DNA from 2 places in the Pseudomonas wadenswilerensis genome. Region 1 is predicted to be linked to the other one. Evidence: riboswitches for the same ligand, from Rfam matches in the RefSeq annotation. Region 1 holds a riboswitch; the other holds the start of a gene.

Region 1 (3,771 bases):
GGTTTTGGCTTTTTTACCCATGGCATCGGCGAATTTTCGGGCACGGGCTGGGTTGATGCAGATGGTTTCCAGTCCTGCTGAGGCCAGGGCGATCAACACATCTTTCTCGTAGCCGCCTGTCGCTTCGATCAGCACTCGACTGATATTGAAGTCCTTCAGACGCTCAAGCAACGCCTCGAAGCCTGCGGAGTTGTTGGCCACTTCGAAGCGGATTTTCTGAGGTTTGATGCAGATTTCCAAAGTGGCTTTGGCAGTGTCGATTCCAACAGAAGACAACATGGCTGAACCCTCTTACACTCAGTTGTGAGAGCGCTCTGGCTTGGCCCACGCTTGTGATTCGAGAGGCGCTCAATCAACTGTTCGGGCTCGGGCCAGAGTGGAGAGGTGAATGGCAGCTTTGCTCCCACACGTGCTTTAAGCACTACCGGCGTACAGCTTGCCATTCACCGCTCTCACTTCTGATTCTATTCCTACCTCAAGACACAAGCCGGCCTTGCCGGCGATGCGGTGCGCGCCAGCACACCGCCTGAACAGCCCGATCAGACCTTTTTGTACAACTGGCTGCCTTCCTGGCGGAACCGTTCGGCCTGCTCGCGCATGCCATCCTCGACCGCCACGTCCACCGCTTCGATGCGCTGGTTGGCGGCGTATTCACGCACTTCCTGGGTGATTTTCATCGAGCAGAACTTCGGCCCGCACATGGAGCAGAAGTGTGCGACCTTGGCCGAGTCCTTGGGCAGCGTCTCGTCGTGGAAGCTGCGCGCGGTGTCCGGGTCCAGGCCGAGGTTGAACTGGTCTTCCCAGCGGAACTCGAAGCGCGCCTTGGACAGCGCGTTGTCGCGGATTTGCGCGCCCGGATGACCTTTGGCCAGGTCCGCAGCGTGCGCGGCGATCTTGTAGGTGATGATGCCGGTCTTGACGTCATCCTTGTTCGGCAGGCCCAGGTGCTCCTTGGGCGTGACGTAGCAGAGCATGGCGCAGCCGAACCAGCCGATCATCGCCGCACCGATCCCCGAGGTGATGTGGTCGTAACCCGGGGCAATGTCGGTGGTCAGCGGGCCAAGGGTGTAGAACGGCGCTTCGTCGCAGCATTCGAGCTGCTTGTCCATGTTCTCCTTGATCAGCTGCATCGGCACGTGGCCCGGGCCTTCGATCATGCACTGGACGTCATGCTTCCAGGCAATCTTGGTCAGCTCGCCGAGGGTTTCCAGCTCGCCGAACTGCGCTTCGTCGTTGGCGTCGGCAATCGAGCCCGGACGCAGACCGTCGCCGAGCGAGAAGCTGACGTCGTAGGCCTTCATGATTTCGCAGATTTCGTCGAAGTGGGTGTAAAGGAAGTTCTCTTTGTGGTGCGCCAGGCACCACTTGGCCATGATCGAGCCACCGCGGCTGACGATGCCGGTGACGCGCTTGGCAGTCAGCGGCACATAGCGCAGCAGCACGCCGGCGTGGATGGTGAAGTAGTCCACGCCCTGCTCGGCCTGCTCGATCAGGGTGTCGCGGAACAGCTCCCAGGTCAGGTCTTCGGCCACACCGTTGACCTTTTCCAGCGCCTGGTAGATCGGCACGGTACCGATCGGCACCGGCGAGTTGCGGATGATCCACTCGCGGGTTTCGTGGATGTGCTTGCCGGTGGACAGGTCCATCACCGTGTCCGAACCCCAGCGGATGCCCCAGGTCAGCTTGGCCACTTCTTCTTCGATGGACGAACCCAGGGCGCTGTTGCCGATGTTGCCGTTGATCTTCACCAGGAAGTTGCGGCCGATGATCATCGGCTCCAGCTCCACGTGGTTGATGTTGGCCGGGATGATCGCGCGGCCGCGGGCGATCTCGTCACGGACGAATTCGGCGGTGATTTCTTTCGGAATGCTGGCACCGAAGCTGTGCCCGGCATGTTGCTGCTTGAGCAGACCGGCGGCGCGGGCCTCCTGCAGCTTCATGTTTTCGCGGATGGCAACGTATTCCATCTCGGCGGTAATGATGCCCTTGCGCGCATAGTGCATCTGGCTGACGTTGGCGCCGGCCTTGGCCCGGCGCGGGTTGCGCACGTGGGCGAAACGCAGCTTGGTCAGCTCGGCATCGGCCAGGCGCTGCTGGCCGAAGTTCGACGACAGCCCGTCCAGGCGCTCGGTGTCGCCGCGGGCGTCGATCCAGGCCGAGCGTACGTCGCCCAGGCCCTTGCGCACATCGATGATGACGTTGGGGTCGGTGTAGGGGCCGGAGGTGTCATAGACCAGCACCGGGGCGTTGGCTTCGCCGCCGAAATCGGTGGGGGTGTCGTCGAGGCTGATTTCACGCATGGGCACGCGGATGTCCGGGCGCGAGCCTTCGACATAGATTTTGCGCGAGCGGGTGAACGGCTGTACGGACTGTTGATCGACCTGGGCCGATTCACTCAGATTGGTATATTTTTCTTGTTTACTCATCACAGGCTCTCCAGACGGCTTCCTAGCAGTGGAATGTCGGGGAGAACCTGAAAGGCACGGACGCACCATGAGTGGTGCTGTGCCAAATGCGCGGTGATGCCTGCAGCTGTGTTGGCTGACTCGACATTCCCGGACCTGGCACAAGAGACTCGCCGGGAAAGCGAGAAATCTTGTTCCCTACGCAGGCGCTAACCTGATCAGGTTCAACGGGATCCGGATTATCCGATCTCAGCCTCAACGCAAGGCACCCCGACAAGAACGGGGCCAGTCTAGACTGGAGTGGCATGCAAAGCCAAGCATCTGGACACGGACACGATAAATGGCGCAAATAGCGGATTGTTGCAAAATGCCGGCGCAACTACACTCACCGGTTCAGAAATACTCACCGTTCAAGGATTGCCCTATGCTGCGCAAACTTTCACTGGCCCTCGCCGTGTCTTGTGCTACCAACGGAATGGCCTGGGCAGCGGATGTGCCCCTGTCGGCGAAGACCGACCTGGTCAGTGTCTACCAGGAAGCCGTGAACAATAACGCCGACCTGGCGGCCGCCCGCGCCAACTACGGCGCCCAGAAGGAAGTGGTGCCTCAGGCCCGTGCCGGCCTGCTGCCGAACCTCTCGGCCGGCGCCGAGATGATGAACAGCCGTACCAAGATAGACAGCCCCTCGGCCACCGCCAACCGCAGCGGCAACTCCTGGTCCGCGACCCTGGCGCAGCCGGTGTTCCGCGCGGACCGCTGGTTCCAGTTGCAGGCCGCCGAAGCGGTCAACGAGCAAGCAGCCCTGGAGCTGTCGGCAACCGAGCAGAACCTGATTCTACAAAGCGCCGAAAATTATTTCGCCGTGCTGCGTGCCCAGGACACCCTGGCCTCGACCAAGGCCGAAGAAGCGGCGTTCAAGCGCCAGCTCGACCAGTCCAACGAGCGCTTTGACGTTGGCCTCTCGGACAAGACCGACGTGCTGCAATCCCAGGCCAGCTACGACACCGCCCGGGCCAACCGCATCGTTGCCCAGCGCCAGGTCGACGACGCCTTCGAGGCGCTGATCACCCTGACCAACCGCGACTACAACTCGGTCCAGGGCATCGTCCACACCTTGCCGGTGCAACTGCCGACACCGAACGACGCCAAGGCCTGGGTCGAGACCGCCGGCAAGCAGAACCTCAACCTGCTCGCCACCAACTACGCGGTGAGCGCCGCCGAAGAAACCCTGCGCCAGCGCAAGGCCGGACACGCGCCGACCGTGGACGCGGTAGCGCGCTTCCAGAAAGGCGACAACGACAGCCTGGGCTTCACCAACCCCAACCTCACCGGGCAGAATTACAGCGGCGATGTCGAGCAGACCAGC
Region 2 (3,771 bases), 2.6 Mb from region 1:
TACGCCCCCTGTGGGAGCTGGCTTGCCAGCGATTAGGCCGGTACAGTCAGTGCACCATGTACTGACTGGAATGCGAGCGCTTTGCACTCGATCGCTGGCAAGCCAGCTCCCACAGGAGCCGGTGCAGTATTACGGCCTCGCGGCCTCCAGCCCCATCTGCCAGAAGTCCGCTTCCAGCCGCGAGGCCTGGGCGAAGACCTTGACCAGTTCCTCGAAACGCCGTTCGGTCATGGTCCGTGAAGCCAGGTCATCCAGGTGCGCGCGGGCAGCGGTGGCCACGCCCTGGTAACCGGCGCCGGCGTATTCGCCAATCCACTCGCGATAAGGATGATCGCCCAGCGCCTCAACGCCATTGGGGGTCAGGTTGCGGCCGATCTCGGCGTAACCGATCACGCACGGCGCCAGGGCCACGTGCAGGTCGAGCAGGTCACCGGCGGCGCCGCAGTCCAGCACGAAACGGGTGTAGGCCACGGTGGCCTGGTGCTCTGGCGTCGCCGCGAGGTCTTCGGGCGACAGGCCCCAGCGTTGGCACAGGCGCACGTGCAGCTCGGTTTCGTCGAGGATCGCCGCAAGCCCGGCCTGGGCGGCGCGAATATCGGCGAGGGTGCGGCTCTTGTAGGCGGCCAGGGCCCAGGAGCGGGCGAACTGGATCAGGAACAGGTAGTCCTGCACCAGGTACTTGCGAAACGCCGCTTGCGCCAGGTTGCCGGCGCCCATCTGGCGAACGAAATCGTGCTCTACATAGCTGTGCCAATCGGCGCTGGCGGCCTGTTTCAGGCGCTCGAAGATATCCATGGCTTACCCCTCGATGTCGTAGGCTGCGTCGAAAAACGCCTGCTCCAGCGCCACAGTGCGCAGGAAGAAGTCGCTGCTGATTTGCGGGTGATCGGGCCCGACCCGGTCCAGCTCGGCACGCAGGAAGGCGACGAAGTCCTGGAAGGCCGGGTTGTCGTGCAGGGTGATCCACTCGGCATGCTCGAAGCGCGGCGGCAGCTGCTGGTTGGCCCGCAGGGCCCAGTCCAGGTACAGGCCTTCGGCAACGTTGAGCACCGCCAGGGCGGCGGCGTAGGAGCGGGTGGCCGCGGCTTCGCGCATGATCGCCTTGAAGCCGGCAGTCGGTACTGAATCCGGCGCTTCGAGGCGCCGGGCCTCGCTGACGCCAAGGGCTTCGAAGGCCCGCAGGAAGTAGGTGTTCTCTTCACCGGCAATCACCCCGGTAAAGCGCCCCAGGCGAATGCGCGCCTCGAAGGTATCCGCCGTGGCGATGGCTGCACCGAGCAGGGTCAGGAAGGCATCGATGAAACGGTGGTCCTGGATCAGGTAGTTGACCAGTACCGGGTCGGCCAAACGGCCCTCGAGCAGTTCGTTGACGAAGCGGTGCTCGATGCACTGGGTCCAGCTTGGCTCGCTTTGCTGGCGAAGGCTGTCGGTGAAGCGCGCGCTCATGCTGCTGTCCTTTTTAGAGTGACGACAGCGGAGCCGGCAATATCAGGCATGGTCGGCCCCGCAGTGAGGCCGGCAAAAAGGCAGGTGCACAATACCCATCCCTTCGCCGGCATGATCCGGATCAGGTTCGAAGGGTCACCGCGCTGCAAGTGCCAGCGGTTTCTCAGCCCGTTGCCGGGCTCCCCTTGGTGGCCGAATCTATACAGCAAGGGCCGATGATTGTCACGTCGCGTGCTAGTGGATGCTCGAGGCCAGTTCGAAGATCGGCATGTACATGAGGATCACGATCAGGCCGATCAGCAGGCCGATGAAGGTCATCAGCAGCGGCTCGAACAGGCGCACGAACCACTCGATCCAGCGGCTGATTTCCGCGTCGTAGAAGTCGGCACTGCGCTCCATCATCTGCCCGAGGTTGCCGGACTGCTCGCCAGCGCGCAGCAGGCGCAATGACACGGGCGTCACCAGTTGCCCGGCTTCCAGCGCCGCCGACAGCGACAGGCCCTCAGTGACCCGTTCACAGGCCTGCTCCAGGCGCTGCGCGCCGGCTGCACCGAGCAGGCCGCGAGCCATGGCCATGGCGGTGAGGATCGGGATGCCGCCTTGCAGGAGGATCCCCAGCGAGCGGTAGAAACGCGCCAGTTCGTACATCACCAGGCGCTTGTGCAGGGCCGGCAGGCGCTCCAGCTGGCGGTTCAGCCAGCGGCGTACCCGTGGCTCGCGGCGCATGACAAACAGCAGCACCATCAGCAGCACGAAACCGCTGCCCATGGCCATCTGATGGGCGTGCAGGAACATCCCGGCCTGCATCAGCCAGCGCGACATCCACGGCAGTTCGGTGCCCAGGCCTTCGAACACCAGGCTGAAGCGCGGTACCACATACCCCAGCAGAAACAGCACCACGCCACCACCGACCAGCAACAGCAGCAGCGGGTAGATCGAGGCGCTGATGATCTTCTGGCGCACTTCGTCCATGCGCTGGCGGTAGGCGACATAGCGGCCGAGGGCATCGCCCAGGGCGCCGGTCTTCTCGCTCGACTGCACCAGGGCCACGTACAGCGGCGGGAACACGCTGGGCAACTGCGCCAGGGCCTGGGACAACGACTTGCCTTCGTACAGCAGGCGCACCAGCTCACCGAGGGTCTTGCGCGCCTGGGGCGCGGTCTCTTTCTCGGCCAGGCTCTCGAGGGCGTCAATCAGCGGCAGGCCGGCGTTGATCAGGGTGGTCAGCTCCTGGCTGAACAGCACCAGGTCGAACACCTCGCCACGCCGCCAGCGCAAGCCGGCCAGGCGCTGGCAACTGCGCACGCTGACCACCCGCAAGCCCTGTTGCTCGACCTGCTCGCGGGCGAGGCCTGCGTCCTGGGCGTCGACCTGCAGCAAGACCACGCCGGCCTTGCCCAGTGCCTTGAGTTCGTAGCGCATGTGCAGCCCCTCCCGACTATTGCCAACTGGTGATCTCGGCGTTCTCGCCATCGCCGCCGGGTTGGCCGTCCTTGCCCATCGACAGCAGGTCGTACTCGCCGTTTTCACCTGGCTGGCGGTAGATGTAGTTACGCCCCCAGGGGTCTTGCGGGACCTTTTTCTGCAAGTACGGGCCTGACCAGCGCACCTCATCGCTGGGGGGGACCACCAGCGCCTGCAAGCCTTGTTCGGAGTTGGGGTAGTGCCCCACCTCCAGCCGGTACAGGTCCAGGGCCTTGCCCAGGCCTTCGATCTGGGCCCGGGCCACCTTGGCCTCCGAGCGCCCCAGCTGACTGAAGTACTTGGGTGCGACGATGCCGGCCAGCAGCCCCAGCACCACCAGGACCACCAACAGTTCAAGCAGGGTGAAGCCACGTTGCGCGCGATGGTTGTTGTTCATTGCCAGGCCCTCCGTAGGTGCGCTGCAAGGGCTTATGCAAATGCCGTGCGCGTCTGCGCCGGGCCTTTGCCGCACGGCCCTGGCAAGGCGGCACAGTGCTTGCGTCAGGAGGGTGAAGCCCTGGCAATCGGGGCATATGCCCCACTTTCTGGGGGACGCAACGGGGAGGGTGGCACGATGCGCTGGCTCACTGCGGGAATCCTGGCCTGGTTGGCCACAAGCAATCCGGCTCAGGCCGATGTGTACATCTCGGTCAAGGCCGATGGCAGCTATGTGTTGAGCAACGTCCACCGGCCGGGCCGAACGTACCAGCGGGTGGTCAGCGAGACAGCGCCGAGCCTGGCCGGCAATGGTCGGCAATTGATCACCGGCATGCCATACGCCGAAGTCGTGGCGGCCGCCGCTAGAACCCATGACCTGCCAGCCGCGTTGCTGCATGCAGTGATCCAGGCCGAATCGCGCTA

What was found. Region 1 has a riboswitch for thiamine pyrophosphate ahead of thiC (phosphomethylpyrimidine synthase ThiC). Riboswitches for the same ligand answer to the same signal wherever they lie in the genome.
Region 2: another riboswitch for thiamine pyrophosphate. It lies ahead of LOY45_RS14280 (TenA family protein); the one in region 1 lies ahead of thiC (phosphomethylpyrimidine synthase ThiC).

Annotation. Positions count from the first base shown of each region.
Region 1 covers NZ_CP087191.1:505,341-509,111, reverse strand. The annotation lists gene LOY45_RS02260 (IS110 family RNA-guided transposase) at 1-279, opposite strand, end outside; gene thiC (phosphomethylpyrimidine synthase ThiC) at 540-2,426, opposite strand; TPP riboswitch at 2,584-2,688, opposite strand; gene LOY45_RS02250 (TolC family outer membrane protein) at 2,830-3,771, shown strand, end outside.
Region 2 covers NZ_CP087191.1:3,120,140-3,123,910, reverse strand. The annotation lists gene LOY45_RS14285 (TenA family protein) at 130-795, opposite strand; gene LOY45_RS14280 (TenA family protein) at 799-1,446, opposite strand; TPP riboswitch at 1,528-1,642, opposite strand; gene LOY45_RS14275 (type II secretion system F family protein) at 1,681-2,868, opposite strand; gene gspG (type II secretion system major pseudopilin GspG) at 2,885-3,307, opposite strand; gene LOY45_RS14265 (lytic transglycosylase domain-containing protein) at 3,485-3,771, shown strand, end outside.